One region of the Paenibacillus sp. NMA1017 genome, then DNA from elsewhere that is predicted to be linked to it. Evidence: a T-box and tRNA genes for the amino acid it is inferred to sense, from the RefSeq annotation. Region 1 holds a T-box; the other regions hold tRNA genes.
The links. A T-box is a leader RNA that pairs with one kind of tRNA and senses whether it is charged. The one in region 1 lies ahead of leuS (leucine--tRNA ligase), so its partner is inferred to be a tRNA-Leu.

Region 1 (10,866 bases):
GGGTTTCGTTCTTCTGAATTTGTCGATGCATATATTCGTTACAATGCGTTGGACCCAGGTTTTAAACTGCGCTTTTTCCTCATAAGAGTTAATTTTGGAATAGATCCGTATGAGGGCTTCTTGTGAAGCATCCATGGCGTCCTGCTCATTGTTTAGAATGTAATATGCCGTACGGTACACATGCTGTTCTATCTCTCTTAATAGGGTAATGAGAGCGTCGCGATCGCCCGATTGAGCGGCTCGAATGAGTCCCTGCTCTACCACAAAGGATCCCCCTCTCCCTGCAATATTACAGACGTATCCATTTTGCAAATTGTTGCAGATAGACGTCTGACACTAATTTTATTTTTTTAACAAAAAAAATTATACCAAAAAGCCCAGAATCCCCAGCGTATCCTCCCTAAGAATAACAGAAAAAGGGAAGGTAGTCACCTTCCCCTAGCTCCTACATACATCTAAATGCTAGCCTATCGAGCTGCAAGATCATATTGTTACTTCTTGGAAACCAAAAAATCCGATATGAGTTCCAATTGATAAGTCAGAGCAATCGGATCTTGAAAATAAAAATCGTCGATTGAGTATTGATATACTCTACCTGATTTAACGGCAGAAAGGTTCTTCCACACACTTTTAGATAAAATATCTTTTCCTTGGTCTGTTCCGTCGCCTCTAATACCCAACATTAAATAAGAAGAGTAATTGTACCTTTATCACTTTCATATGTACGTGTAGCAGCTTCATCTCCAGCTGATGTTGTCTTAGGAGCAGTCGTTTGACCGCTTTCAGTTACAGTCCCACCCCCACTTGTAGCGCATGCGCTCAATACCAGCATTAACGAAATGATGAACAAACAAGCTGATACTCTAAATTTAAAATAACTCACAATATTCCTCCCGTTAATAATGATTCTCATTTTCATTACTTATATGATTCTATCAAAGCTTACAGCTACTGTCCATGCAGATTGGATTCAATGCAAACAGCCCACTCCTGAGAGTGAGCACCCGTTTTAGTGTGTTGTTGTATTAGTATCTGTTTTGTACTGTTTGCGTTGGTACCGCACACTCAGTTTTCCTTGCTGCGCTCGAATCTGTATCTCTCCCATCGTATCTGTTCGATATATAGCAGAATCAACTGCCGATAAACGTTCCAATACCGCTTCATTCGGATGTCCGTAAGTATTGGTCGCACCGACCGATATAACGGATACTTTCGGTCGCCAGTAGGATAACCACTCTTCCGAGGTGGAGTACTTGCTGCCGTGATGTGCTATTTTTATGACGTCTATAGCTTTCCTTACAGCCCCCGTTGCTCCCTCATCTTTCACACTTGATGAAAAACGAGTTAATTCAGAGAGCAACGACGACTCTGCTGCATCATCCATATCTCCTGTGAACAAAAAAGAGGCTCCCTCCATCTCCAATATCATGGCAACGGAATAATGATTCTGTTCCTTCATAACAGGCAACTGCTCAGGTTCGTTCTCCGGTAGCGTAAACGGATAGAGAAAGCGGATTTTCGTAGCCTGGTCTGGTTCCCATTCCATACTATGATATGCGCCATACAGCTTTATCTGCTTGTCTAAAGCCGTGTTCAACAGCTTACGGAATGGGGCCTTATCTGTCAGGGTACCATTAAAAAACAAGGTAGATACGGGAATCTGGTCAAGCACAGCCTGTAGTCCTCCTGCATGATCATGATCTCCATGCGTTAAAATGACAGCGTCGAGGCGATGCACACCTCGTTGCTTTAGCAAGGGTACAATCGTATCTTCACCTACCTCGTAGGGATCTGCACGCTTGCGCCAAGCATTTTTCCCTGTCGCAAAATCCATTGTACCCCCGCCATCAACCAAGATATGTTTCCCGCCCGGCGTTGTAATTAAAATACTGTCACCTTGGCCCACGTCCAGATATTGGACAATTCCTGTATTTCCCCCACCAGGAGATTGATAACCTGTATACAATATTCCAAGCCAAGCAATAACACTTAGGGCCAGTGCCAGATGACGATAGCCATTCCACTGTCGACGAGCAAATTTCCCTGCTCCCTCAGGTTCAGGAGCCGTATGCAATATAGCCGCCCATTCTGGAGAAGCTGCTAATCCTGTATAGATAGGTGATGAAATGGGAGTAGAATTCAAGACGGTAATGTAGTTCGTTTGCCTGCGGGATGTCAGCCACGTTGTGAGCCAGTACAAAACACTGTACAGAGCTGCGTAATACGCCATGACCCACAGGATGGAGGAAGACGGCCAAATACTCACATAAGCATCATCCACATTCAGCCATTTTACTAGTAAAAAGGTCAAATCGTTCAATTGCTCTGCCGGCCACGCAAGAATACGAGCCCCATCCTCCCACAAAAAGGAAATCCCCATCGCCACCGTACCTAATGGAAGCACGATATATGTAATAAGGGGTACAAGCACAAAATTAGCCGCAAATGATAACAACGAAAATTGATTAAAGTAGAATACCGTCATTGGAAACGAAACAAGTTGTGCCGTAATTGTAATGGCAACTTCACCGCCGATTAAGAAAGGCCATTTGGCGAAAAACGACTTCATAAGCGGCATATAAATGAGCAACCCACCTGTCACCAAAAAGGAAAGCTGAAAGCTGACGCTAAGTAGATAATACGGATTCCAAATCAGCATGAACAACGCAGATATACTTAGAATATTAAGTCCGTCTTTGAGCAACCCTCGTCGGGCTGCAAACAAGCCGATCATCGCCATAATTCCCGCCCTCACAACAGAGGGAGAAGCACCTGTCAGCAGGACATATGCCGGAATGAGTATCATCACGATCGTAAGAGATGTCTCACGGCTAACTCTTAGTAGCTTGAGTAAATATAATAGTGTAGCTGCATATACCGCCACATGCATGCCCGATATTGCTAAAATATGCGTTAAACCAAGCTGCGTAAACTCGTTATAGGTTGCTGGGTCCAACTCATCTGTTACCCCAAGTACCAGTCCTTTCATATATCCTGCGTGATGAAGTGATGTAAATGCCGATTCCATTCTCTGCCCTAGCTGCTCCCTAAGCTGATCATTCCATCTGAACAAAGTGTAGCGGTTCCACAGTGATGCCTCCTGCTTCTGTAACGAGGCTACCCCATCGCCTTTGAAAAGCCAGTGAATTTCCTGTGTGTGCAGGTATTCACTGTAATCAAAGCCACCAAAGTTCCCCGCTTTTGCAGGAGCCTTTAAGGTGCCACGCAGTAGGACAGCATCTCCACGCTGCCATGCTGCCGCAAGTTGCTGTTCCTGCTTGGCAGCTAACTTGATATGAACAATGACCTGTTCAGAAATTGGTGTACGATTCTCGCCCTTTTTCGAATGACTTCCGTAGTGATTGATTGAGGTGACTCTCATCTCAAACTGTGTTCGATCACCATCTACCTGTACTTCAGAAGCGATAAGCCCTGCAACTTCAACAGGCATATCTTCCACCTTAGAAGACGATACATGAAGAGCATCGGGAATACTGCTAACATTATGCGTATCATGCCAAAACCAATGAAATCCACCACCGCTGAATGCAAGCCAAAGTAATACCATATGGCGGATGGGGATTTTCATCAATAAAGCTATAAGCGGAAAGATCAGGGTAACCCCCGCCCAGAGCAACAAAAGCAGCCGTCCAGAATAGAGACATGCTCCCGCACTTCCTGTAATCCAACAAACAGTAAGGATCAATATAGGCCTAGTTAACACAAATTTAGCTTGAATACAATCACCTTCCGGTAGCAAACATTGCTTTCTGTCCAAAAAACACAAAACAAAAAGAACCTCTGACAAAATAGCATTCGTCAGAGGTTCTTCCTCGTTACTTTTTAATTCATTACATCCATCAGCGTTTCTTTCGGTGGATAATAGGTCTTCAGCATACGAAAGGCGATTCCCTTTTCCTCCATCATAGCACGAACCTTGTCGGCATCTTTGGGATAAGGTCGGTGGTATACAATCTCCACAATACCGCTGTTCGCCAACATATTGGCACACGTCCAGCATGGCTGGTCGGTGACATATACCGAAGAGCCTTCACGATCAATTCGGTCAGTAAACAGCAGCAGGTTCTGCTCCGCATGAATAGTGCGAACACAACGCTGCTTTTTAACCATTTCCTCGCGCCCATCATGGTGAACGACCTCGTACTCCTCTGAGATCATACAGCCTGCCTCAGAACAGTCAGGCACCCCGGATGGTGCTCCATTATAGGCCGTCCCCAAGAGCTTTTTACCTTGTACAAGTACGGCTCCAACATGACGCCGCGCACAGCGCGAACGGGTGGATACCATATAAGCGATATCCATGAAATAGGTGTCCCAGTCCTTGCGTACATCTGCACTCATTTCCATCTCTCCCGTATAAACAAGTTAAAACGTAAAACATATCCGCTACCGCCGTTCTCAGGGCCTGTACATTATAATCTTATATAAGTCACAAGCTGACATACGGCTTCATTTTCGCCAACATTTTAGCTCCGATTCCCTTTACATGATCCAAATCGTTCACACGTTTGAACGCCCCGTGCTGATTACGGTAGTTCAGTATAGCCTCGGCTTTTTTAGCCCCAACCCCTGGCAGCTCCATTAACTCGGCAGCAGTCGCCGTGTTGATGTTTACCTTTTTTTCGCCGGAAACGGGTGCAGTAACCGAATCACTTACCGTATTGGTTCTACTTGTCGTTGCACCACTCGAACTGACGGTACCTGTGTCTGAGCTCGGATCCGCAACACCTGACTGCTTTACGGTACTTGAATTTCCCGCAATAGAGTTTTCGCTCACAGCAGCAGATACACCAGTAGAAATCTGCACAGTATCACGTTTCACATTATCAGCGGCTTCGGCATTCCTACTGCGTTCAGCTTTGTCTGAAGGTTCTTTTACAGCAGGCTTTTCATGAGCATAGTCACTACTGCGCTGCGACTCATTTGGCTCTGAATCCATTGCTATAGCCTGCTCCACCTTATGGTTAAGTAAAGTCCACTCTTCTTGCGGCTCAGTGCGCTGTCCTCCGGCAAATAAAATAAGTCCACTCCCGATTACAGCAAGCGTTATCGCTGTTCCTGTCCATACGCGTTTCATTTCCATATCGTCCCCTACTCCACATGGATTTCGGGAAATTGTGAGCCGACTGAAAACACCGTCTCAATCAAACAGAGCAAGTCTGTCCAATTCCCGTTAAACCGGAGGGTGCAAACAACCTCCATACGGTCTCGCTGTGAGCATTTTTTTAAAAAAGTGGTACGACCCCGGGCACGATCTAACATGCTCAGACATAAAATTCGTCATGTCGGCCAAGACCAGGTGCATACACTAAGAAGAATGACAGCACAGCGTCTATACCGCAAAGTATGAAAGGAGGACGTTGAACAATGAAAGTTGGATTTATCGGGACTGGCAGCATGGGAAGTCTGCTAATTGAGTCTTTTATTAATTCTAACGCACTCAAGCCGCAGCAAATATCAGCAAGCAATCGAACATATTCCAAGGTAACCGAGCTAGCCCGTCGTTATCCAGGTTTGCATGCAGCCCAAAGCAACCGTGAAACGGCAGCGGAAAGCGATGTTCTGTTTATCTGTGTGAAGCCGCTGGAATCAAAAGCCGTAACGGATGAAATACGCAACGTTATTACAGAAGAGCAAATCGTCGTATCTATCACAAGCCCGGTGCAGATTCGTATTTTGGAGCATGCACTGAAAGCCAAAGTGTCCAAAATTATCCCCAGTATCACCCACCAAGTGGGCAGCGGAGCCTCACTATGCATCCATGGAAGCCGGATTACAGAGGAGGACCGCACCCTTCTGGAAGAGCTTATGTCCCACATCAGCAGGCCAATTCGGGTTAAAGAATCTCATACTCGGATCACATCGGATTTTTCGAGTTGCGGTCCTGCTTTCTTGGCCTTTTTTATGGACCAGTGGATTCAAGCAGCAGTTCAAGCTACAGGTATAGACCGTACGGAGCTATGTGCCCTGGCCGGTGAAATGATCATCGGCACTGGAAAGCTGCTCACGGAAGGCGGGATGACACCAGCCGAGTTACAGGCCAGAGTAGCGGTTCCCGGAGGTATTACCGCCGAAGCTCTCGCACTGTTGGACATCAGCCTGCATAGTGTCTTTCCCGAGCTGATACAGGCCACGCACAACAAGTATGAAGAGGACACGCAAAAGGTAGATGTCTCCTTCGGCTTAAAGCCAATTAACCGGCAACAATATTAACCAGCTTACCTGGAACAGCAATTACCTTGCGGATCGTTTTGCCGGCCAGTGCCTGCTGAACATTGTCCAACGACACAGCGAATGCCTCCATCGCTTTAGCATCAAGGTCCTTGGCAATCGTTGCACGCTGCACGATTTTACCATTCACTTGCACAACAATTTCCACTTCGGCGTCCACCGTCCATGCTTCATCATAAGCAGGCCAAGCCGCGTAGGTAATGCTATCATTGTGCCCCAGCAGTTGCCACAATTCCTCGGCCAAATGGGGTGCAAGCGGCGACAGCATTTGCACGAAGTTTTCCATTGCTGCACGCGGCAGAAGGTCTGCTTTGTATGCATCGTTGGTGAAGATCATCAGCTGGCTGATCGCTGTATTGAAGCGCAGCGCATCCAGATCTTCAGTTACTTTTTTCAGCGTTTTATGCCAAGTACGATTGAACTCATCGCTACCGCCGTCATTTGTAATTTTATCGTTCAGGCTACCATCCTCGGAAACAAACAGGCGCCATACGCGGGACAGAAAACGATGTGCTCCCTCTACCCCATTCTCATTCCATGGCTTGGTCGCTTCCAGCGGCCCCATAAACATCTCATAAATACGCAGCGTATCGGCGCCAAACGTATTGACAATATCGTCAGGATTAATAACATTACCGCGTGATTTACTCATTTTTTCATTGTTGTTGCCCAAAATCATGCCCTGGTTGACCAGCTTATAAAAAGGCTCTTTCGTTTCCACTACACCGATATCATACAGTACCTTATGCCAAAAACGGGCATACAGCAAGTGAAGAACCGCATGTTCCGCTCCGCCAATATACAAGTCAACAGGCATCCATTCACGCTGTTTCTCTTTGGATACAAGCTCTTTGTCATTTTTCGGATCAATAAAGCGCAGGTAATACCAGCAACTTCCTGCCCATTGCGGCATTGTATTCGTCTCGCGGCGTGCTTTCATACCTGTCTCAGGATCAATGGTTTCCACCCAATCTGTTGCGTTCGCCAGCGGGGATTCACCTGTACCTGAAGGCTTGATATTGTCCATCTCCGGCAGCACGAGCGGCAGTTGGTCCTCAGGAACCGTTTTGATTGTTCCATCCTCCAGATGAATTACCGGAATTGGCTCGCCCCAATAGCGTTGACGGCTGAACAGCCAGTCACGCAGACGATAGGTGACTTTGCCGTGTCCTTTGCCCTCGGCTTCCAGCCATTCAATCATCTTCGGAATCGCTTCCTCGTTGGTAAGTCCATTCAGTGGGCCTGAATTGACGTGCGGTCCATCCTCAGTATATGGCTCGTTAGCCACATCTCCACCTTGGACAACCTCAATGATATTCAATCCGAATTGCTTGGCAAATTCCCAGTCACGCGTATCGTGAGCAGGTACAGCCATAATTGCTCCAGTTCCGTAGCCTGCCAGTACATAGTCAGCAATCCAGATCGGCAGCTTTTCGCCGTTCACCGGGTTCACTGCATAAGCTCCTGTGAATACGCCTGTTTTATCCTTGGCTAGATCCGTACGCTCCAGATCGCTTTTACGAGCAGCTTGTTCACGGTACTGTTGTACAGCATCCTTTTGCTCAGGCGTAGTGATAATATCCACCAATTCCTGCTCTGGTGCCAGCACACAGTAGCTTGCGCCGAACAGTGTATCTGGGCGAGTTGTAAATACTGTGAGTTGCTCGTCATAGCCTTCAATTGGAAAACGAACCTCTGCCCCGGTAGACTTACCGATCCAGTTCCGCTGCATATCCTTAATACTCTCAGACCAATCCAGTTCCTCCAGATCATCCAGCAGACGATCCGCGTATTCCGTAATTTTCAGCATCCATTGACGCATTGGTTTACGGACGACCGGATGACCGCCACGCTCACTCTTACCGTCAATAACTTCTTCATTCGCCAGCACCGTTCCCAGCGCTGGGCACCAGTTCACAGGTACTTCAGCTACATATGCAAGGCCGCGCTTGTACAGCTGGATGAAGATCCACTGTGTCCATTTGTAATAATCAGGATCCGTCGTGCTGATTTCACGATCCCAGTCGTAGGAGAAGCCGAGCGATTTGATTTGACGGCGGAAGTTATTTACGTTTTTCACCGTAATTTCGCGTGGGTGCTCCCCTGTATCCAGCGCATGCTGCTCCGCAGGCAGACCGAAGGCGTCCCAACCCATCGGATGCAGTACGTTGTAGCCGCGCATTCTTTTATAACGTGAAACAATATCCGTAGCTGTGTAGCCCTCCGGGTGGCCTACATGCAGGCCGGCTCCAGATGGGTACGGAAACATATCCAAAGCATAAAACTTCGGTTTGTCCGGCTCTTCCCCGGTGCGGAACGTCTTGTTCTCATCCCAATATTTCTGCCATTTTGGTTCAATACTTTGCGGTTGATAGCCGTGCTTCGGCTGTGTGTCTGTCATTGTCTTTTCCTCCTCAAACGGTATGCAACAAAAAAACCTCTGCATCCCGTAGCGTGTCAGCGCTAGGGACGAGAGGTTATATTCCCGTGGTACCACCCTAGTTAGCAGAAAGCGTTCTTCGCGTTCTACTCCCTTTGCACCTGATAACGGAGGTGATCCGATGCGGGTTAATAACAGGATACAAGCACCAGTATAGGGCGTTCCTGCGTTGGACGCATATCTCCGAGGCGAGTTCGCTTTGCGCTGTCAACCGGCTTGCACCACCCGCCGGCTCTCTACATGTCCAGACAAAGCTACTATTCCTCATCAGCGATTGTTTAACCGTTAATAATGGCACTATTATATTGAAAACCGCGAAAAAAGTCAAATAAGGACTACCTTTGGTGTTAAGAACCCTCTCCATACTAATTGTTCATGACACATGCATACGAATGTTTTATAATAATTCCGAGTTAAATCGCTTCAAGTTGAGATGAGTTGAGATAAGAAAGGTGAGCTGAGAAATGGCACAGATTAAAATTTACGGAATAAAAGAGACTCTAAATCCAATCAAAAAGCAACTTTCAGAGGTGATTCATTCTGCTGTGGTGGATGCGTTCAAATATCCTCCTGACAAGAGGTTTCATCGTTTTTTTCCTATGGATCAGGAAGATTTTATATATGCCGATGGTCGCTCTGAGGCGTACACCATTATTGAAATCAGTATCTTTGAAGGCAGAACGACAGAAGCTAAGAAGCAACTCATTAGCCTGTTATTCCAAAGAATTAACGATCTTTTGGGTATTTCTCCACAGGATCTTGAGATTACTATATTTGAAACACCCAAACAGAACTGGGGCATTCGGGGTGTACCGGGTGATGAGCTTCAGTTGAACTATAAAGTGAATATATAAGTGCAAAAAGACGCCCTTCATGTCATCATGAAAAGCGTCTTTTTTTCCCATATTCGTTCAATGAATCTTTGCTATTTTACAGCAACATAAAACAGTCTCGCCGCGTCATCTTCTGCTTCTACCCATTCAAAATCCGCATATACCTTCACATCGCGAAAACCCGCTTTGGACAATTCTGCCTTCATCCAGTCTGGGTCATAGGCACGTTGTACATGTATTTCCTCGAAACGCTGGTATAGATCGCGTCCTTCATGTTCTGCTTTCGCAAAGATACTAAGATGATGCTCAATTTCACAACGGGGAGTGTCTAACGCACATGTCCAGATATACGAGATAGAGCGTTCGTCCAGTACGAAAGGCTGCTCTTCATCATAACGTAAAAACGTCTGCGGATGATGTACATCGAACAAGAAGGTTCCACCAGGCTTCAGACCAGCATGCGTTCTACGAAAAGTAGAAATGATATCTTCTTCCTCCAACAAGTAATTCAGACAATCGCAAAAAGAAATCACAGAATCTACAGGTTCAGGTAAAATCCATTCTCTCATATCCTGCTGTATCCAGCGAACGCTTCCCTCACGAAACAATCGCTGTCCCTGTGGAGTGGTCTCCATTTTGCGACGGGCTACTGCCAGCATGTCAGAGGATAAGTCGATTCCAGCCACCTCAAAGCCCGAGTTAACTAGGGGAATCGTAATCGAACCCGTTCCGCAGCCCAGCTCGGCCACCGTATGCGGCATACCGTACTGATCCCAAGCCTGCCGTGCAAAGCGCAACCAGTCCGGGTACGGCATGTCCTGCATCAGCTCATCATACACATAGGCAAACTTCCGGTAAGAAGCCATTTTTTATTCCCCATTCCCGTCCTTCGGTTTCGGCATTTTCTCCACCAGGTAGGTCCAGTTTTCCTTTTGTGTAACCATTCCTTCCTTCATCAGCTTGCCCATCGCACGCTTGAAGGCGGATTTACTAATACCAAACCGTTGCTTGATAATATCCGGCGGCGTTGCGTCGGAGTATGGCATTCCGCCACCCGGACGCTCCTTCAGAAAAGCAATCAACCGATCCGCATCCTCATCACGGCCTACTTCCTTGCGTGGCGACATTGCCAGATTGACCCGACCGTCTTCGCGAACAAGTGTGACCCGTACCTTAACCTCTTCGCCCAAGCGAAGCATCCGGTTGCGTTCCGAGGAGTGAATCATCCCAATCGCGCCAAAACCAAGCACACCTCCGTCCACCAGAACGAATGTGCCCATTTGAAGCGGCTTGTACACAGTCGCCTGCACCCACGTATTCAGCCATGAATCAGGGGCGTGG
Region 2 (10,866 bases), on a different contig from region 1:
CGTGAAATTACGGCGAAGGGTCGTTACTTTGAAAACGGAGAATGGATTGAAACTGAGCCACTTTCTGAGAAAAAGGTATACGATCTTCCTGAAATTGGACCGAAAAATATATATCTTTTGTACCATGAAGAACTGGAATCTCTTGCAGTGAATATTAAAGGAGTGAAAAAAATCCGCTTCTGGATGACCTTCTCGGACAATTATCTGAATCATTTGAATGTACTTCAAAACGTAGGCATGACTTCGATCGAGCCTATTGATTACGAAGGACAACAAATCATTCCACTGCAATTCCTGAAAGCTATTTTGCCAGACCCGGCTTCTTTGGGACCAAGAACAAAAGGCAAAACGAACATTGGTTGCATCATCCAAGGAGTGAAAGATGGAAAACCAAAAACGTATTATGTTTACAATGTTTGTGATCATGAGGAATGTTATGCAGAGGTTGGCTCCCAAGCCATTTCTTACACAACTGGTGTTCCTGCCATGATCGGCGCAATGCTTATCATCAAAGGTATCTGGAAAAAACCAGGGGTTTACAACGTTGAGGAATTTGATCCAGATCCATTTATGGAAGCACTAAATAAACACGGATTGCCATGGCAAGAGAACTTTACGCCAACGTTGCTTGATTGAGGTCTGCGATGAATATTGATATTACAGGACTTCCATCACCTTGTTATCTTGTTGACGAAAGACTTCTTGTCAAAAACCTTGAGGTTTTAAATTCTGTTCAAGAGCGGACAGGCTGCAGTATTTTGCTCGCTCTTAAGGGATTTTCGATGTTCTCGACCTTTCCTCTGGTTGGCAAATACCTAAAAGGCGTAACCTCCAGTTCCTTGTTCGAGGCAAGACTTGGTCGCGAAAAAATGGACAAAGAGGTTCACGTATACGCACCTGCTTATGTTGACAGTGAATTTGATGAGCTATTGGAGTATGTTGACCATATTGTTTTCAACTCTTTTGATCAATTGAAACGCTACAAAAGCAGAGTGCAAGGCGTAACTTCCAAAAAAATCGACATCGGCATTCGGGTGAATCCGGAATATTCGGAAATCGAAACGCCGTTGTATGATCCTTGCTACAACAACTCCAGAATGGGTGTGACTCTGGCTAACTTTAGACCTGAGGATCTGGATGGAGTGGACGGTATTCATTTTCATACGATGTGTGAACAGAATTCAGATACGCTGGAGCGTACCATTAAAGTCGTGGATGAGAAATTCGGGCCATACATTAAGAACATGAAATGGCTCAATTTCGGCGGCGGTCACCATATTACCAGAGAAGACTATGATCTGGACACGCTGGTACGCTGTATTCAATATTTCCAGGATAAATATGGTGTGCAGGTTTATTTGGAGCCGGGCGAAGCTATTGCTTTGAATACTGGATATCTGGTTGCTACTGTATTGGATACGATGAAAAACGGAATGGATATTGCCATTCTGGATACTTCGGCTGAATGTCATATGCCTGACGTGCTGGCTATGCCATATCGCCCGAATATCATTGATGCAGGCAAGCCTGGTGAGTATGCACATACTTACAGACTTGGTGGACTTACGTGCTTGGCTGGAGATGTGATTGGAGACTATTCCTTTAAAGAGCCATTGAAGCCGGGAGACAAGCTTGTATTCTGCGACATGGCCCATTACACGATGGTCAAAAACCACATGTTCAACGGAGTCAACCTGCCAGCGATCGCCAGCTACAACGATGAAGAAGGCATTAAGGTAATTCGTCAGTTCTCCTACGAGGACTTTAGCTCACGTTTGTCATAAGACAAGGGTAATGTGAAATAACAGAGTGTACCAATTGCATGATCTTAAAAAAGAGCCTAGCTCCTTAAAAAAGGGGTTAGGCTCTTGGTGTAGTTAGAGTTTTTTGATTTTTGTACGCGCCTTTTGTATGTATCCAACACAACAGCAGGCAGTAAATAATAATTTAACTATTTGGAAAGTTACATAAATTTATTTAGGCTACCTTATAACTTCAGTAGAGATTTTATAGTAAAATACGTTTCCTCCATATTGAAGTCCTGGTACATCGACAGCTAGGTAGTATTCCTTACCTTTTTCAAGATTAGCATTTAAAGAATATTGGGCGTTTTTTGAACGTTTAATTCGTGTACCATTACTATCGTAAAGAGTTAGTTCCATCCAAGAATCAGGGTATTTGTTGCCTTCAATTATAAACTGAACTTCGTTCGATCTAAAAGCCTTAATTTTAAATACATCGTAGGCTTCCCAGCCTCCTTGAACCTCTTTACCAAGGGTTCCGATGACAGCATCACCTATAAAAAAATAGTTAGCTTGTTCAAAACTATCATTTGGCTCCTGTTCATTATATTCAAGTACAGAGGTTAGAGTTGATTCCTTTGCTACTGGTACAGGATTTGCTTCTTCGGCTAAAGCGACACTGGCAGTAGTACTCAGCATAAGTGTAAGACCTAATGAAGCTATCAATGTTTTTTTCATGAATAAACAACCTCTCTTCTTTGGGCTTATATTCATTTACATTAGTATTTATATATTATTCACTAGCTATACGATACACAACAAAAGAAATAGTTATATTGATTAAATATAATAAAATTGTTTCAAGGTGAAGATTTTTCTAAGGTGAAAAAGTATAAACGAACCACAAGCACGAAGGAGGTATGAACGTAAACCATCCGTTCTTCTACGAGGATATAGCTGCATTTGTCGTAAGATAATAGGTGTTCAAAGATGTAAAAACGTGGCCCTTATAAAAAGGATCACGTTTTTGTTCTCCTGTCAATTGGCTGTTTGATCTATTTGATCGTGGAAGTAACTCTGTAGTCGAACAATTGACCAATCTCAGCATTGGTTGCTTCTACTAACAAGTAGTAAGTTTCTCCAGCTTTAAGATTTAAACCTAAACTGTATTGACGATCTTCTGCACTTCTTTTGATGCTTCCTTTGTTATCAGCCACACTAAGCATCATCCATGCTTTGGGATATATTTCTCCTTGAATGTTAAATTCATAAAATCCAGACCGAGGAGCTGTAAACTTATAATAATCGCCAAAGTCATAATAGCCTGCATATCCTCCAGGAATTTTTCTTCCTAAGCTCCCATAGATATCGATTCCATCCCCTACTGTTATTTCGCTGGTAACTTCATCAAACCAGTTATTAGGCTCTACGTCGGGGTACCATGAAGATGAAGAAATCTGGATAGGTTCCTTTTGTAGTGTGGGTGTTGCTTCTTGAGCAGATGCAACGGCGGTGGATGTGCTTAATAGAAGTGCAAGACCTAGTGTAGAAAAGACTGCCTTTTTCATTTAATAATCTCTTCCCTTCTTTTATTTTGGGATTTATATGAATATGTATAACCAATCCCATCCAGTATTATATAGTATATTCCAATATATTGGAATATAAAAAGGATAATAATCAAAAAAATATATTTTTTTGTTACAATTATGTGTTTTTACAAATATATTCACTAAACTTCGACATAGGAATCGACCAACTTACTGTATACTATAAAATCCCATCTTAATATGCTTTAGTGAAAAGGGGTATCTTATTTTGGAAGTAACAGGTGTTATGTTATACTCCATAATTGGAGGTGAAAAATACATGTTCGACCCGACCGTTTTTGATAATTTAAAAGTGGCTATGGAAAATACAGTTTACGATCTGGATAATTTGGATTCACGTATTGACATTACACAGCGGATCGACAGATTGGAAATGTCTGTGATGTCACGTGAATTTGCTGTCCAATTCAGACTGAGAGAACACCCGAGTGTGACAGCAGAGATTCAACTAAAGGCAGATTTAAACAACTTGGCTGCGGAAATTTTGGAAATCAAAGATCAAATTCCGGGATGTGTCTTGTTGCTGAGTTTTTACATGGAAATTCGTGATATTGAGTCACAATGCAGCCGGATTGAAAATATACTGACCGAAATTTGGAAGCCCGATCTTCGGCCTTTACAAACGCTTAGTCAGATTTACGGAGAGAAGACATCTACATATCAAAACAGGATTGAACTCCGATTTTCCAGACAAATTAACGAAGATCAGATGGAAGACATTCCAGAGCTGTTGGAACACATATTGCTGACGCTTATGGAATTAAACAAGGTCTAAAGGGTTAGGACCCTAATGTAAATGACATTAGTAGACCATCAAGTTAACGTTAGAGGAGTTGAAAGTATAAATGAATGAACTTGAATTCTCTCAAGTATATGCGATTATGGAGGCTTCTTTTCCTGAAACGGAATGCAGGACATTCGAGTCCCAGAGGGCTCTTCTTCATCATCCGTGTTATCGTTTACTTACCAAAAAAGACGAACAAGGGCAAACAATTGTTTTTTTGGCGGGCTGGGAGTTTACAGATTTTCGGTTTGTAGAGCATATTGCCGTAGATTCGGCTATACGGGGTGGCGGGTTAGGTAAAGAGCTTATGAGCAAGTTTATTTCACAGTCCGGTAAACCGGTAGTACTGGAGGTTGAGCCACCAGGGGACGAATGGACACGGAGAAGGATTGGTTTTTACGAACGTTTGGGATTTCATCTGAACCATTTTGACTATGTACAGCCCCCTTTAAGAGAAGGACAGGCTGATCTGCGGCTTCAAATTATGAGCTATCCAAGTACGCTGGCTGAACAGGATTTTGCTCCGTTTAAAGAGATTTTATATACCGAGGTCTATGGGTTAAATAAGAAGACTGTATAGCTAAAGGTCTTCATTATCGTTCATGTTTTGTCCATATCATCACAAATTCCTTCTCGTCAGTTTCAGCATCCACTGATTCTGCCTGAATGGTAAAACCATTTTTAGTATAAAAGTTAAATGCTTTCGTGTTCGACCGGTATACCTTTAATTGAATTTCATTATGTTGCTTCTTGATCCAATCTAGTAGCAACTTGCCATAGCCTTTCCTTTGAGAATCAACACGTATAAACAGAGCCGCCAGGTATCCATCCAACATGGAAACGAAGCCGCCAATGCTATGATCATCTTGTATGATAACGTAGTTTTGAGCGAGAGGAAGGTACCTGTTTTCCATCTCGGTAACTTGTGATGCCCAATACTGCGGAGCAATAGAATGATGGGCTTCCATGGAAGCATCTAGCCAGATGGCTGCCAACTCGTTGAGCTCTTCCACATTTGCGGGTCTAATCGACATCGTGTCTCCTCTTTCACAGTGCAGTATGTAATCTTATAAATGATGTTGAAATAAAAAAGACCGTCCGAGGACGGTCTTTTTACCCGTGGCGCTTAATTAAAGCTTTGATCCGTATCCCGCGCCTCCGTCAACTCTGTAAATTAGAGAATAACGGACCGGGTAAGGGATACGCTCAACATGTGATTATTGATGTTGACGCACCTCCTTTCCTGATGAACCCATTTTACCATATCTGGTTTGTGATATCCAGTGATTTTCTTATATTTACGGGAATGATTCATAGAAAATATAATATAAAAATAGCTTGATTTTATGTTCTATGGAAGATATAATCTAAATTACCGTGATTGAAAATATCGGTGTGAGTACATAATATGCGGTCGTGGCGGAATTGGCAGACGCGCACGGTTCAGGTCCGTGTGGGCTAACCCCCCGTGGAGGTTCGAGTCCTCTCGACCGCATCATTGCCTAACATTTACAGGTTCTTGGATTGGCTGGATGCCACCAAGAGCCTGTTTTTATATGGTAAAGATGCGTGTACTATTATAACTATTTTATTTATACTGAAATATATATTTAATATAGTCCTTTGCACTCTGATTAATGTCTTCGTCGCTTGCTTGAAACGAGGCTCCAAAGACAGCGAAAAAGGGTAATGTTATGGCGCCAACATGGACTGCGCTTGCTTTAAAAGGTGCTATAACTTCATCTGCAGTAAAAGAAACGGAACCAGTAGGTAAGTAATTTTCTTTTTTATCGCCAATAGACATGGCTATCCCTAGCTTCTTTCCTTTTAACTTATAACCTTGTGAACCATAAGCCCATCCGTGAGTAAAAACATCATCAAACCACTTTTTTAATAAAGGTGGGTAACTATACCAATATAAAGGGAATTGGAATATGATATTACTATGTGTTTCAAGTAACTTTTGTTCTTTCAAAACATCAATGCTCCAGTTTGGATACTCTTTATAGATCTCATGAATTGTAATTTCATTGGTATATTGAAGTAATTCTCGTTTCCATCTGTTATTTACTCTAGAATCTTCAATATTGGGATGAGCTAAAATCACAAGAGTTTTCATCATAAATCACCTTTCTTACGTAACATATTTGCCTTTGTAGATGCTCTATTATTATTCTGTATGCTTCAAAAAAAGTAAATACACACAATAAAGTAAGATAGTTACTTGAAAGTGTGCATTGGACTTAGAGTGAAGATATGCAATTATAGATTTAATTAGATAACCTTTGTTATTTTTAGCGTTGAAGAGGTGACACTATGAAACAATATAATTTAGGCATAGAAGCAACACTTGAGATCATCGGAGGTAAATGGAAATCATTAATCATATGTTTATTAATGTCTGGTAGAAAAAGGACAAGTGAATTACAGCGTAGTATTCCGGGCATTTCTCAAAAGGTTCTTATACAGCAACTTCGCGAACTTGAAAAGGATGGTATCATAGGTAGACATGTGTATAATCAAATGCCTCCAAAAGTGGAGTATTATATAACGGAATATGGAATTACAGCAAATGAAATTATTGACTTAATGTGTTCTTGGGGAAGAGTTAATATCAAAATAAGACAACAGCAAGGAGAAGATGTGATGTTGTTAGAAAATGATTCAAAATGAATAGTGTTTACGGCGGTTTCCTTTGACCGCCTTCAAGTGCTATGTTATGTGTTGAGCCGCAAGCTGATTTGCTATATAGTTATGACTGGACAACCATTCCATCCATATTAAATGAATGCCAAAGTAGGGGGACCCTTGCAATGATTATTAAACCGAAAATTCGTGGTTTCATATGTACGACTGCACATCCTGCAGGATGCGCAGCTCATGTTAACCGTCAGATCAACTACATTAAAGACAGCACATCAATACAAGGAGCTAAAAAGGTACTTGTGATCGGAGCATCTACTGGATATGGACTGGCTTCTCGTATTGCTGCGAGTTTCGGTCTAGGAGCTGATACCATAGGGGTATCCTATGAACGTCCCGCATCAGAGGGGCGCACGGCTTCAGCAGGCTGGTATAATACAGTAGCCTTTGAAAGAGCGGCCAGAGCAGCTGGCTACATAGCAGAAAGCATTAATGGAGATGCTTTTTCTCATGAAATTAAGCAGGAGACATTGAAGCTGGTAAAGGAAAAGCTGGGCAAGGTAGACCTGATTGTGTATAGTGTCGCTTCACCGCGACGGACACATCCCGATACGGGTGAAACCTTTAATTCCGTTCTCAAGCCTATCGGACAGTCTTTTTCTAATAAAACAGTGAATACGAATACAGGTGTCGTATCAGAAATTACGCTGGAACCGGCTACGCAGGAGGAAATTGAGAACACCATCACGGTAATGGGTGGCGAAGATTGGTCCTTGTGGTTAAAAGCGTTGGAAGAAGCCGATCTGCTGGCTGAAGGGGTAACCACACTGGCTTACTCGTATATTGGTCCCGAAATTACGGAGGCTATCTATCGTAAAGGAACCATTGGCCAAGCTAAAAATGATTTGGAAGCTACAGCACATACTCTAACAAAGCAACTGGAACGTTATCATGGGAAAGCCTACGTTTCTGTGAATAAAGCTTTGGTTACACAATCCAGTTCGGCTATTCCAGTCGTACCATTGTATATTTCTTTGCTGTTTAAGGTCATGAAAGAAAAGGGACTGCACGAGGGTTGTATTGAGCAGGCACAACGTCTGTTTGAGACGCTATACAGTGGGTCCACTGTGGAAACGGATGAAGAAGGACGCATTCGTCTGGATAACTGGGAAATGAGAGACGATGTACAGCAGGCTGTCAAAGCAGCTTGGTCCGAAATCACTACAGAAAATGTATCTGAATTGGGCGATCTCGAACAATACCGTCTGGATTTCCTCCAATTATTTGGATTCGGGTTTGATGAAATTGATTATGAATTAGACGTTAATCCAGAGGTAGACACGACTTCATAAGTAAATATGTGTAAAATAGAAACGGGTACTCTCAAGCGATGCAATTGGCTTAAGAGACCCGTTTTTTTATGTATTCTAGCAAAATACAAGTTGCACTCGTTTCACTAACAGCATTTATCGAGAATTAGACGTGGAAAGCGACTTACGATGCAGCAAGCGAAAAACGGCAATGGTAATGATAATCCCCGCAATGCCAAAGACTGCAACAGAAGTCAGGGCCCGATAAGCTTGCCAGCCGAACAAAAAAGCAATACCACTGCCAAATGTTGTACCTGCCAGTAACCCAAGTGCACAGGCAATATCTGTTCCAAATTTCATAAACATGTTCCTTTCGAATGTATAAATTAAAAAGCAACTTGTACTTTTTCTCTGGACTTGGACACACACTTGTGCGTACAATTAAATAGTAATCGTTTTCAAACGAAATCTATTAATTATTATGGAGCATTCTTGTGCAAATTATTCCTTTTTCAGGAGGCTGATGAAATGAATATGAATGAACAGATCAAGCTGTGGAACGAAGAGGCGCAGGCTAGTAACGCTGATCATCCTCACCGAAAGGTTGAATTGTTTATTGAGGTACGGGATGGAGCACTAGACTCTGTTGCTCCTTATCTGAATCAAAAGGATTATCGTCATGTAACCCTGGTAGAAGATGAGCATACTTCGGTGGCGGCAGGAACAAAAGTGGCTGAGCTGATCCGTGAAGCAGGTTTGACAGTTGATGTAGTCCGCTTACCTCCGAATGCTGTAGGGGATGTGATTGCTGATGAAACCTACATTATGAAGGTGCTGCTGGGTGTGGCGGATAAGAGTCAGGCTGTACTTGCTGTAGGCTCCGGCACGATTCATGATCTGGTTCGCTTCGTATGTTATAAAATGAATCGTCCGTTCTTGTCAGTACCGACGGCTGCTTCGGTGGATGGTTTTACCTCCGCAGGCGCACCACTGATTGTGGACGGCAGCAAGCAGACGTTCCAAGCAGTTCCGCCAGAGGCGATCTTTGCTGATTTGTCCGTGCTGGAAAATGCGCCACAGACGATGACTGCCGCAGGTTTTGGCGATATGCTCGGTAAGTTCACCTCACTAGCGGACTGGCATGTATCCAGAGATTTGGGAAACGAGCCATATTCACCTGTGGCTAATCGCATTACTGAGGAGGCTCTGCGTGCCTGTGTAGAGCATGTCGATGAGATTGCGGCAGGCAGCAAGGCTGGTGTGGAGGTATTGATGAATGCGCTGATTGCATCCGGTATTTCGATGCTGATGATAGATCACTCTCGTCCAGCGTCAGGGGGAGAGCACCATATTTCCCACCGAATTGAAATGGATTTTATTGCAGAGGGACGCAAGCAAGTTTTGCATGGTGCCAAAGTAGGCGTAGCATCCGCATTGCTGTCTGACCTGTACAGGGATTTAGCAGCCAGCCAGGATGTAGAGGCTTTTAAGGTGTATCGGGCTTTGCCTACGTCGGAGCAGATGCGTGCATGGCTGGCTCAGGTCGGAGGCCCATCTACCATTGCCGAGCTGGGAGTTACGGAGGAACAGCTCGCTCGTGCATTGCGCACCGCTCATACCTTGCGTGATCGCTATACAGGACTTAAGTATATGAATGAACATCAATTACTTCGTTCGTAATGTGCAACATCTACGCAAATTGTCCTTAGATATTCAGCCAATCTTGTGTGGCAAGGAAGGGATAAGCGAATGGGTTTACACCTCCGGCAGCAATACGAGGATATCCTGCTCCTGCAACATTTGTATGTACAAATGAACGGTATGCTATAATCGTGGAATATGAACAGGTACACGATATTTCGAGTACGGAGGAAATTATGGCGCCCAAATATATACAAGTTAAACAGGAAATTTTGTCCTGGATTCATTCGTCCAAACTGGAACCACAAAGCCAGCTTCCATCTGAGCATGAAATGTCTGAACAATTTGCCGTTAGTCGGCAAACGGTGCGTCAGGCGCTGGGTGAGCTGGTGCAGGAAGGATGGCTATTTCGAATGCAGGGCAAGGGAACCTTTGTCGCGACACGTGACAGTAAACAGCCCGAAGATCCAAAGATTATTGGAGTCATTACAACCTATATTTCGGATTATATTTTCCCATCCATTGTACAGGGAATTGAATCCAAATTGAGTCGCCAGGGATACAAGATGCTGCTGTCAAGCACAGGTAATGACCCTGAGCAAGAAAGTCAGTGCTTGGAAATGCTGTTGAGTCAACCGCTGAGCGGAATTATTATTGAACCGACGAAAAGTGGAGAGCGTAACCCCAATCTGAGCTATTATTTAACCGTGGAAAATCGCCTAATCCCTTATTTGATGATCAATGCGCGTTATGAGGAAATGGATGCGCCCTGTCTGCGAGTAGATGATGAGAAGGGTGGTTTTTTGGCGGCAGAGCATCTGATTAAGCTGGGGCACCGACGCTTGGCCGGATTTTTCAAAACCGATGATATGCAGGGGATTCTTCGTATGAAGGGATTTGTAGCCGCTCACCGTAAATATGGAGTGACATTACATCCGAATGCAGTAACGACTTACCGGACTGAAGAAAAAAATGAGATTCCGCTACAACGTGCGTCGGAGCTATTGGCGATAGAGACGGGAGAGCGTCCTACTGGATGGGTGACCTACAATGATGAGTTGGCTGTTCGACTTCTGGATATAGTACGTTCGGCGGGTCTGAATATTCCCCATGATCTATCGCTGGTTGGGTTTGAT
Region 3 (10,866 bases), on a different contig from region 1:
GAGCTGGATGAAAATCAGCTACGTGAAATTGAAGATCGTGTAGTGTATTTGCGTAATCTGGAGGATCGTAAGGTAGAGGTCATCCGCATTATTGATGAGCAGGGCAAGCTGACGGAAGACCTGCAGGCGGCTATCACCTCTGCGGTTAAACTTCAGGAAGTGGAGGATCTGTACCGTCCGTATCGGCAAAAGCGCAAAACCCGCGCCAGTGTAGCAAAGGAACGGGGACTGGAGCCGCTGTCTATCTGGATCTGGAGCCAGCCAAAACAGGGCGATGCTCTGAAAGAAGCCGAGTCTTATGTAAATGCGGAACTGGGAGTGGACAGCGCCGAGGCGGCCATCCAAGGGGCCTTGGACATTTTAGCTGAAAATATAGCGGATGATGCGGCTATTCGCCAATGGGTACGCCGATATACGCTGGACCATGGTATGTTGACCTCCGAAGCGAAGGACGCGGAGCAAGAATCCGTGTATGAGAACTACTACAGCTATCGTGAACTCGCCAAGAAAATGCCACCTCACCGTATTCTGGCGATTAATCGCGGGGAACGGGAAGGCATTCTTAAGGTTGGTCTGGAGGTAGTGCCAGATTCCATTTATAATTACGTGGCAGGCCAAGTGATTAAAGGATCGTCTGTTGTGCAAGATTTGCTGCGCAGTGTCATTGAGGATGCGTATAAAAGACTTATCGCGCCATCTATCGAGCGTGAAGTACGCGCTGAAATGACGGAGAAGGGCGAGCAGCAGGCCATCTCCATCTTTGCAGGCAACTTGCGCAGCCTGTTGCTACAGGCTCCGATCAAGGGCCGACGTGTGCTCGGTGTCGATCCAGCCTATCGGACAGGCTGCAAGCTGGCGGTTGTCGATGACACCGGCAAGCTGCTGGAAGTGGCTGTGACGTATCCGACACCGCCGAACAACAAGAAGCGCGAGGCTGCTGAAAAGTTCAAGCAGCTGATTGCCCAATACGGTATCGAATTGATTGTCATTGGTAACGGAACCGCTTCGCGCGAGACAGAGCAATTCGTAGCGGAAGTCATCGCGGACATTGGTGACAGCAGTCTAGCGTATCTGATCGTCAATGAGGCCGGCGCGAGCGTATATTCTGCCTCCAAGCTGGCACAGGAGGAATTTCCCGATTTGGACGTGGCCGAGCGTAGTGCGGCTTCCATCGCACGTCGTGTGCAGGACCCACTGGCTGAGCTGGTTAAAATTGAGCCGAAGGCTATTGGTGTAGGTCAATACCAGCATGATGTGTCGCAGAAACATCTGGATGAAAGCTTAAAGGACGTTGTCGAATCAGCCGTTAACCATGTTGGTGTGGATGTGAACACGGCTTCCTCCGCGCTGTTATCCTATGTAGCAGGAATCAATGCGACGATTGCCAAAAACATCGTTAAGTACCGTGAGGAAAACGGTAAATTCAGCAACCGTCGTCAGTTGCAGAAGGTGCCGCGTCTTGGTGCAAAAACCTACGAGCAATCTGTAGGCTTTATCCGTATACCGGGTGGAGAAAATCCGCTGGACCGCACACCGATTCACCCTGAATCGTATGCTGTCGTAGACCGCCTGTTGGCGGAACTGAACATTAGTGCCCACGATCTGGGCACCAAGGCTGCAATGGAAGCGCTGAGCGTGTCCAACATTGACGAACTGGCCGCGAAGCTGGAAGTCGGCGTGCCGACACTGAAGGATATTCTCGACAGCCTCCAGCGTCCGGGCCGTGACCCGCGTGACGAGCTGCCGTTGCCTGTATTCCGCAAGGATGTGCTGAAGATCGAGGATCTGGCACCAGGTATGGAGCTTCAGGGAACCGTCCGCAATGTCATTGATTTTGGCGCGTTTGTCGATATCGGTATTAAAAGTGACGGGTTGGTTCATATTTCACAGCTGCGCAGCGGCTTCGTAAAGCATCCGATGGATGTCGTATCTGTCGGTGATAACGTAACGGTGTGGGTGTTAAATATTGATTTGAAAAAAGGCAGGGTTGGTCTGACGATGAAACCTCCTGCAGAGGCGCAATCGCAGGCATAATACTTTAAATAATGCTGTACAACCTTTTTGTGAAGGGTTAACAAAAGCCGGAATCTCCGAACTGCATCGGAGATTCCGGCTTTCATTTTTGGATGCCTTTAGCTTTTACCCGTTGTTGGCATCGAACTCCACGCCAGGTGCTTTATGATAAAAAAACCAACAATCGTTCAACAGTTTAATTTGGCGCCGGTCCTTTTTGTAAAAGGCCCGCATGAGCTGGTTGCTGAGCCATTGAGGCAAGCCGATCTCCTCCTCTGCGTTACATCTGTATGTTTAGCATATGGGGTGGATACCTAAAGTGTGCTTATGAATTGGGGGTTAGACTTCGGCCGTTATTTTATAATATGCTTGTCAGTAAGGAGCAAAGGAGGAGAGACCGTAAGGATGGAGTCCAAGTCCCTGAGCAATTCAATGAACCATTCAATGAGCCGTTCTATGAGTAATGAAGAGCTACAAGAATGGGTAGAGCGCATTTCGCTGGAGAGCTTCGGCGTCCCGTTTCGACATCAAGCCACCTTTAATGCGCGCCTGTCTTCCACAGGCGGTAGGTATTTTATGAAAAGTCATCATATTGAAATTAATCCACATCAACTCGCAGCTTACGGACGTTCTGAGGTAGAGAAAATTATTAAGCATGAGCTGTGCCATTATCATTTACATTTGCGTGGAATGGGCTATCAGCATCGAGATGCTGACTTCAAAGCATGGCTGACCCGTGTAGGAGGAAGCAGGCATTGTCAGACTCTGCCGGGAAGAACGGAACGTAAGCCTCAGCCTTATCGTTACAAGCTAGTATGCGTTTCCTGTAAGCAGGAGTATATGCGCAAGCGTAAGATGAATCCTCAGCGGTATCGCTGTGGGAAATGTGGAGGTAAACTTCGCCTGTTGGCACTTGACGGCACCCCCTGAATCATGGTAAATTAACCATACTGTATGAACATTTACAGTAATGTTCCCTGATAGCTCAGTTGGTAGAGCACTCGACTGTTAATCGAGTTGTCACAGGTTCGAGTCCTGTTCGGGGAGCCATGGAGAGGTACCCAAGTGGCTATAAGGGGACCCTCTGCTAAGGGGTTAGGCTGCGAAAGCGGTGCGAGGGTTCGAATCCCTCTCTCTCCGTTGGTATTTTAAGTAGAAAAAGGACGCTCGTATGCATTGTAATGATGCTTGCGAGCGTCCTTTTCGTCTATATCTGCTTTGAGATAACGGTGGACTAAAATTCGTTTAAATGGAGAGACGAACGTGCTGCGTAGAGCATGAAGCGACGTCAGCCTGCTTGTACGCAGCCAATGACTTCTATTTCACAGTGTCAGCCTCGACTGTCTTGAGTATGTTCAACAGACCATGAGCGACGCCATCTTCTGCATTAGTCAAAGTCACTTCGGAGCAGACGGCCTTAATGTCGTCTTTTGCATTGCCCATGGCAATGCCTCTTCCTGCCATTGTCAGCATGGAGATATCGTTGTAACTGTCCCCAATCGCTACAGCTTCCTGCATGGGAATGCTCAGATGATTCGCCAGATAACGCAATGCATTACCTTTAGACGCGTCCCTATGCTCGACTTCAAAGTTACGGTCTGAAGAGATGACCATGTTCAGGCCCTGAAAACTTCGGTAACGCTCACGGCCCCGATCCAATTTGGCTTGATCAAAGGAGAAACAGAGCACGTTATAAATCTCTACATCCAGTGGAATGTCCTCATATGAAGCGATGCGGGTATGTCCGGTCTGTTCATATTGTTTTTCAGCTGCGTGTAATAAAGTATCCAGCGAAATATCCGGGTTGGCGCTCAGCAATCGGTCCATTTCAACAGCAAGTAGCTGATGTCCGTTTTGTGGAGAATAAATAGCGCGGTCTGTCATGACCTCATAGTAAAAGTCGTTGTCGTGCAGCCAGCTCAGCACTTCAAACGTTTCACTGCGGCCCATAGGAGTAGAGGTTAACTGACGACGATGCACATCGTGTACGGTTGCGCCGTTTGCTCCAATGACGGGAGTTATAAGTTCTGCTTCCTCTAGCTTCGTCCAGGCGTCATAAGCGGCTCTACCAGTGGCAATTGTCACCTGAACGCCTTGCTTCTGTGCTTGGCGTATAGCCTCCGCGTTCACTTTGCTTATTTTTCCTTCCTCGTTCAGCAGTGTTCCATCCATATCAATCGCAAACAGTTTCATTTGTCTCCAACTCCTGTCTTTCGATATCTCTGTGATAAATCTTGAGTTCTAGCTAAGCAGTTTCATATTTTATGAGGGTACAACAACTTCAACATCATAATGTTGCAAAATTTCCAGCATCGCTGGTTCTGGCAATCTGTCGGTGATCACGATATTAACTTCAGACAGATCGGCAAAGCGATATGGAAAATTGATTCCGAATTTTGAATGGTCTGCAAGGATGATCACCTGATCTGCTTGCTTCATCATCTGATGCTTCAGCATACCGTCTTCTTCATGAATCAGGCTTAGTCCGTGGGCAGATATACCACCAATCCCGATAAAGGCTTTGTCTACAAAATAGTGAGACAAAGTGGCGATCACGGAGGAGCCATATACATATCGGTGTTCTTTTTGCAGGCGGCCTCCCAACAGATGTATGGAGACACCGTCTTTTCCAGATAGCACGTCAGCCTGATTGATTGAATTGGTGATGACCGAACATTCCTGCACATTCAGTCTTTCTGCACACGCCTGCACGGTGGTAGAGGAATCCAATATAATACGATCCTTATCTCGTACCATGCTGGCAGCCAGCTGTCCGATCACTTGTTTCTCCTCGGATACAGTAAGTAGTCTTTCGTTATAATTTCCAATTGGATCATGATGAAGTGTAGGGAGAAGAGCGCCGCCACGAGTGCGAATAATTTTTTGATGCTCCTCAAGTTTTACCAAGTCTCGACGGGCCGTATCTCGTGAAACATTAAAAAATTCACAAATATCATCCACCGAAATACGCTTGTGAAGCTGTAAGTAATCAACGATTTTTAACATTCGTTCTTCCTGATACATAGAAAGCTCCTCGGATATATAATTATTTCGGTATCTCGTAAGTGATTATAAGTAAATGCAAGTGATATTGCAATCATTTATCGGTATTTTCAGGATTTAAGTGATTTTAGATAAGTTATTTTAAGCAAATACGCATTTTGTAATTATAAAAACTGCTTTTTTAAAAATTTCAAAAATAAGTATTGCCATTCGTTATTCTATTTGATATACTCTTTCTTGTCGCCAAGTTGGCGCATAATAATAAGGCCCGTTGGTCAAGGGGTTAAGACACCTCCCTTTCACGGAGGTAACAGGGGTTCGAATCCCCTACGGGTCATTGTTGTCTTTATAGACTACATGTTGCATGCTTAAGGGAAATTCCTGAGGTCTGGTCTAATGGCGGACAGCTTGGATGAACAGCATGAGCCATTAGCTCAGTTGGTAGAGCACCTGACTTTTAATCAGGGTGTCGAAGGTTCGAGTCCTTCATGGCTCACCATTTATATTTTGTTATGCGGTCGTGGTGGAATGGCAGACACGCTATCTTGAGGGGGTAGTGAGCGTACGCTCGTGGAGGTTCGAGTCCTCTCGACCGCATCAATGGAATAAACGGAAAAGTCTCTCGAGGTAGAGGCTTTTTTTTATTTGTGTAGTGATGTAATAAAGTAATGATTATGATGAAATAATGATTCCATAGTATAATATAACGCCAGAATGTTATAGAATAATAAATATATAAACTTAAGAAGTGACGGTGAAAAATATGGACACTCAACTGTTAGGAAATATATCAGAAAATATTTTGGGCTTGTTTCCGATTGTGAAGAAGAAATTTTTCACCTACGGTCCGCTTGATTTTCCGTTGCATTTGTCGCCTAATAACTTTCAGGTGCTCATGCTTCTGCGTGAAGTGCGTTCGTCTACAGTATCCGATTTGTCCAAACAACTTAATGTCTCACGTCCAAACATGACTCCTCTTCTGGATAAGCTGGTGGAGCATGGGTTGGCTGACCGCCAATCGTGTGATTCGGATCGCAGAGTCGTGAATGTGGCGATTACACAGGAAGGCGATGCTTTTTGTGAACAGGTATTTCATAACTTCTCCAATAAAATTCAAGAAAGACTGGTGTATCTGCCAGAAGAAGATTTATTACATCTGAGTGAAACTTTGAATGAGTTGAAGCATATCTTACTTAAAATCGACAACTCTGCTACGTGATTGGCGTAAGTGAACTGGCTTAAAGACCGCCCTTTCTTCGGAAAACAGGCGGTTTTTGTTGCGTGTTGTGGTATAATGGAAACCAACATACATAATTCGGTAATTTTAGCATACGTGATCTTTGAAATGGAAACAGAGAACATGATATCGTTATTTGAGAGCCTGCTAGGGAGGAAGGAACTTCTATGCAATCTATTTATCATCGCATTGAGGAACTCATCAAGGAACGGGGAATGACGAAAAAGGCGTTCTGCCAGCAGTTAGGCATTAGTACAGGGAACTTCGGAGATTGGAAAAGAGGAAAAACGACGCCGGGCACGAATAAACTCATTGAAATTGCTTCTTTTTTTGATGCCAGTCTGGATTGGATTATGCTGGGTCGAGATGTACAGGGTGAGGTGCTAAAGGAGTCGCAAGACCCTTATTTTTTTGACGCTTCAGGGCAACTGAATTGCCAGGGGGAAACGTTTAGTGAGGCGGAAAGAAATTTTATACTTGAGTATATTGAATTTACCCGCTTTCGTAAAGAGAAAAACCAGCGCAATTCTACTATGGGGTAATGGTTGCTTAGGATTTGATGAGGATTACTAATGGGTAAGGCTGAAAAATGAAAATTATTTCAGAAAAAGTTACTGTGTCGGAGGGGAAATATTTTGGGAGATCAAACTATTTATCAGCGGATTGAAGCTTTGATTAAGGATCGGGGAATGACCAAGAAGGCATTTTGCGAAAAACTTAAAATCAGTTCAGGGAATCTCGGTGATTGGAGAAGAGGTAAAACAACGCCGGGTACCACCCATTTGATTCAGATTTCGGACTTTTTTAATGTATCGCTCGATTGGTTAATGAAAGGGATTAAGCCAGGAGAAGGCGTACTTCAGGAGCAGAAGGCTGCTTATTTTTTTGGAGTGATGGGGCCACTGAATTGCCAGGCAGAAGATCTTGAGACGGAAGAACAGAATTTTATTTTAGAATATGTTGAATTTGCGAAATACCGTAAGCGAAAAAGTGAGAAGGATAAAACAAAGCCGGAATAATTTTTTGGCTAAAGATCGTCTGGGTTGAAAACCCGTAAACGAACTGGAGGGGTTCGCTTTACGGGTTTATTTGGTTTCTTGGTGATATGGAATGACCTATATGTAACTGGAATGCTTGTTGGGTTTAGAGTGGCGGTGCCTCCTTATAATCGTTATCGTCGATGTTCAGAATTGCAGCAACTTGTTTTCTGTACCTTTGTGCTTTGCGGGTGCCGTGAATCAGATTGGACAAGCGTGAAGGCGGAATATTGTGTGTCTCACAAAATGTTTTCTGATCCAGTCGAAGTTCGACAAGCCGTTGTTTGATGGCCCACCCGAAGGAGGTGACAGGCATTTTGTTGTTCAAGAGAAATCGCCCCTTACGGATTCTTGCGGAATAATTGGTGTGTTATAATAATCATCAGTAAACATGTTAGAATTAACCATCTGAAACCATGATACACTTTTATACGTGTTTTTACAATCGGAAATACGTTATTTCATTCAATTAATTACTTAAATAAGTGGGAATTTTACGAAATCGTGAAGTGCCAGGTGACCTGAATCATCCATCAAGCCCGTTAACGATGTGGAATTGCCGGTTATGCCTGGATAAAAAAAGCACTCTGCCACTTGAGGAAAGCGGTAGAGTGCTTTTGGTGCTGCAGACTGATTGGTGAAATGAGGCATCAGGGGGATGCTGGAAGGCGTTTGGGGAGGCCGGGAGAGAGAAACAGTCTAGGTTCATCCCATTGGCTATTATGACTCATATAAAGTGGTAGAGTGATGTAGGAGCTGGACCAATGTCTGTGAAGAAGGCGACGCTGAAATGCGGTTGGCTCAGGTTCGTTAAGCTTCTTCCATGCGGAGAGCAGCTCGCTAGTCATACGCTCCATAAGAGGGTTCTTTTCCTCGTAAGGAGGATTGAGTAGTTTGAAGGCGTCTTCCACACAGAAGGACACCGCTGCGCTAAGATAGCCGTGAACGGTCTGTTCTACATCGTTTCCGAGGAGGAAGTTAATCCAGGTGTGAACGGTAGCGAGTGTGCCAATCGTATTGTATTGAATGAGTATGGATTCCAACTGGTCAAATTCAAGCCAAGGATAAAGAGCCTTAGCGAGCTTGAGTAGACGCTGACCGGATAGACGCGACTCCTTCACATGCTGCAAGGAGGGACGTTGGGTATGCAGCATCTTATCAATGAGGGCGATCCGCCAACCGTCATTCTGCTGAATGGCGACATACAGACTTTTGATAGCCATGCCGTCAACGGTTGTAAATTGAGGATACAGATCATCCAGCATGTAATGTTCCAGGTCTTGTAGACTGCTCAAACGTCCGTTACGGAATAGTTTCTCCAGTCCGTTAAAACGGGTGAAGCCACCAACAGGTAGGGAAGGGTCCAACATTAATGCATAGTTCAGCAAGCGGTTGCCTTTATGCAGAGCGGTTCGCCTCCTCGAAGTGAATACTAATGTTATATTATTTTACTTTGTACTTAGGGGTAACGGATATATTCGAATTATATGTAATTTATATTTACATTTAAATCACTTTTGTGTCAAATTAAATATTCTTATCGCTCATATATGTTAGTTAAAATAACATATAAAATGATTATTATATTTTTTGTTTACAAATAGTTGATGAGAGAGTATAATAAATCTGTTGCCTCAAAACATTATGATTTGCGGTCGTGGTGGAATGGCAGACACGCTATCTTGAGGGGGTAGTGGGCGTACGCCCGTGGAGGTTCGAGTCCTCTCGACCGCATTATATGTAAGACACGATTACCATAAAACAATAATCAAAAAAGCATCCTGACACGTTTTGTGTGAAGGGATGCTTTTTTTGGTTTAAGAGCTCATTTTTGCTGCAAGAGCTTTTCAATACTCCTGCCAGCTTATCCGGAGTTGTTTGCGGTACATAGCGCTTAAATACGTTACCTTCTCGTATGATTAAGAATTTCGTAAAATTCCATTTAATGCTTCGGGGAGTTTTTTCGCCGCCAATAGCCGTCTCGACCGCCAGCAAGGGGGTGTTCAGGGTTCGCCCTTATTCTCAACGCTTGAGGCGCGGAGAACTTTGCGCTATATTCAAGGAGAACTTGATATGGGCGGCCTTTGTTCCAGGCGGCAAATTTACGGAAGACGGGTGAAGCGGATGCGCAAGATCGACTGGACGAATATGACCAAAACATTAACTTTCAAGCTTACGCTGGGGTCACAGTTGCTGATCATCCCGCTGGTGTTTTTCCTGGTATTCGATAATTTATATTCAATTAATGTATTGCATAATAAAATATCGGAGTCCAAAAAAGAAACCGTCGCTCTTTATATGAATGAAATTGACGCCGAATTGAGAAATGTCGATGATTATATGCTGAGGATGCTGACTTATGATTTAAGTATTTCGAATTTTGAAAATGAGGATATCGGGGTGAGAGAGGTTGCCAAGAGCGGATTAAGGGATGATCTGGTGCAAGCGAACTCCTTCTACAAGATGATCGACGGACTGTTTATTTATTCAAAGCTAACTGATGATTATTTATATTCTTTTAGTTCCCGGACAAACTATCCCGAAAGAATCGCCGTATCCAAATATACGATGGGGATCATCAACGAGGGCGACAGTTTTGCGGGTGAGCGCTGGTTTCCGGCTTCCATCAACTCCTCGCACTATCTCATCAGGATATTCAATACGGGGAGCACCTATATAGGCGCGTGGGTAAACACGGATACTTTCGTCCATTATCTGAATGGCATAAACCTAGAGCGAACCGACTCGTTCATTCTGGCCAGCGAGCAGGGAGTTCCCCTGAACAACGCTGAATTTATCGAAAACCACAAGATCGACTTGTCTGGCGATTTGGAAAAATACTATTTCACCGGAGCCGACAACAAATTTATGGTAGTGGGCCAGGAATCAAGGCAGGGAGGCTTTCGTTTAACGGCTGTTGGTAATGAAAAGAGCATACTGGAGGGGCTTGACCGTATCCAGATCATCATTTTTATCATCGCTTTGTTATCCATTCTTTGTATTCCGTTAACCTATATCCTGTTGCAGAAATGGATCTTCAGGCCGATTACAAAATTGAAGCATGCCATCAAAAAGATGGAAGGCGGAGACATGAGCCATAACATTAAGGGAGAAGAGCATCCGTACGAGTTTATGCTGTTGATCGACACGTTCAACCGCTTTACTTCCCAAATCAGCCAGCTTAAGATCGACGTTTACGAAGAACAACTGCAGAAACAAAAGGCCGAGCTTCAGTATCTTCAGTCGCAGATCAAGCCGCATTTTTACTTAAACGCTTTCAATACGATCTACAGCATGGCTCAGATGAAGGATTACCGGATGATTCAGGACATGGCGAGATGCTTGTCGAACTATTTGCGATATATGGTCAGAGGGAACTTCTCCCTCGTCCGGTTTGAAGATGAATTAAAGCATGTTCAGAACTACTTGCAGATCCAGCAAATTCGATCCGGAGATAATCTGGTATGCTACATCGACACCGATCCGTCGCTTATGAATTTGCGTCTCCCGCCGTTGATTCTGCATACGTTTATCGAAAATATAGTGAAGCATGCTTTCGATATATACGAATCGATC

Region 2: it has a tRNA-Leu gene. The T-box ahead of leuS (leucine--tRNA ligase) is inferred to sense a tRNA for this amino acid. The anticodon was not compared.
Region 3: it has a tRNA-Leu gene. The T-box ahead of leuS (leucine--tRNA ligase) is inferred to sense a tRNA for this amino acid. The anticodon was not compared.

The regions. Positions count from the first base shown of each region.
Region 1 is NZ_JBZXYR010000002.1:717,081-727,946, forward strand. It holds gene AC5ELV_RS08450 (RNA polymerase sigma factor) at 1-264, opposite strand, end outside; gene AC5ELV_RS08455 (hypothetical protein) at 683-883, opposite strand; gene AC5ELV_RS08460 (DNA internalization-related competence protein ComEC/Rec2) at 1,010-3,583, opposite strand; gene AC5ELV_RS08465 (hypothetical protein) at 3,513-3,665, opposite strand; gene AC5ELV_RS08470 (deoxycytidylate deaminase) at 3,844-4,362, opposite strand; gene AC5ELV_RS08475 (ComEA family DNA-binding protein) at 4,451-5,098, opposite strand; gene comER (late competence protein ComER) at 5,389-6,234, shown strand; gene leuS (leucine--tRNA ligase) at 6,215-8,653, opposite strand; T-box leader at 8,715-8,972, opposite strand; gene AC5ELV_RS08490 (tautomerase family protein) at 9,157-9,546, shown strand; gene AC5ELV_RS08495 (class I SAM-dependent DNA methyltransferase) at 9,618-10,391, opposite strand; gene AC5ELV_RS08500 (CvfB family protein) at 10,395-10,866, opposite strand, start outside.
Region 2 is NZ_JBZXYR010000001.1:569,033-579,898, reverse strand. It holds gene AC5ELV_RS02760 (saccharopine dehydrogenase family protein) at 1-636, shown strand, start outside; gene nspC (carboxynorspermidine decarboxylase) at 645-1,784, shown strand; gene AC5ELV_RS02750 (hypothetical protein) at 1,983-2,480, opposite strand; gene AC5ELV_RS02745 (hypothetical protein) at 2,798-3,310, opposite strand; gene AC5ELV_RS02740 (hypothetical protein) at 3,612-4,127, shown strand; gene AC5ELV_RS02735 (GNAT family N-acetyltransferase) at 4,198-4,716, shown strand; gene AC5ELV_RS02730 (GNAT family N-acetyltransferase) at 4,730-5,170, opposite strand; tRNA gene AC5ELV_RS02725 (tRNA-Leu) at 5,547-5,631, shown strand; gene AC5ELV_RS02720 (NAD(P)H-dependent oxidoreductase) at 5,725-6,255, opposite strand; gene AC5ELV_RS02715 (winged helix-turn-helix transcriptional regulator) at 6,453-6,809, shown strand; gene fabV (enoyl-ACP reductase FabV) at 6,950-8,131, shown strand; gene AC5ELV_RS02705 (hypothetical protein) at 8,246-8,449, opposite strand; gene AC5ELV_RS02700 (sn-glycerol-1-phosphate dehydrogenase) at 8,618-9,769, shown strand; gene AC5ELV_RS02695 (GntR family transcriptional regulator) at 9,967-10,866, shown strand, end outside.
Region 3 is NZ_JBZXYR010000001.1:1,022,226-1,033,091, reverse strand. It holds gene AC5ELV_RS04775 (Tex family protein) at 1-2,034, shown strand, start outside; gene cmpA (cortex morphogenetic protein CmpA) at 2,140-2,274, opposite strand; gene AC5ELV_RS04765 (SprT family protein) at 2,419-2,943, shown strand; tRNA gene AC5ELV_RS04760 (tRNA-Asn) at 2,988-3,063, shown strand; tRNA gene AC5ELV_RS04755 (tRNA-Ser) at 3,065-3,153, shown strand; gene AC5ELV_RS04750 (Cof-type HAD-IIB family hydrolase) at 3,331-4,206, opposite strand; gene AC5ELV_RS04745 (DeoR/GlpR family DNA-binding transcription regulator) at 4,276-5,037, opposite strand; tRNA gene AC5ELV_RS04740 (tRNA-Glu) at 5,282-5,353, shown strand; tRNA gene AC5ELV_RS04735 (tRNA-Lys) at 5,440-5,515, shown strand; tRNA gene AC5ELV_RS04730 (tRNA-Leu) at 5,531-5,613, shown strand; gene AC5ELV_RS04725 (MarR family winged helix-turn-helix transcriptional regulator) at 5,780-6,235, shown strand; gene AC5ELV_RS04720 (helix-turn-helix domain-containing protein) at 6,421-6,795, shown strand; gene AC5ELV_RS04715 (helix-turn-helix domain-containing protein) at 6,889-7,272, shown strand; gene AC5ELV_RS04710 (Rha family transcriptional regulator) at 7,397-7,618, opposite strand; gene AC5ELV_RS04705 (urease accessory protein UreF) at 7,941-8,678, opposite strand; tRNA gene AC5ELV_RS04700 (tRNA-Leu) at 8,942-9,024, shown strand; gene AC5ELV_RS04695 (sensor histidine kinase) at 9,364-10,866, shown strand, end outside.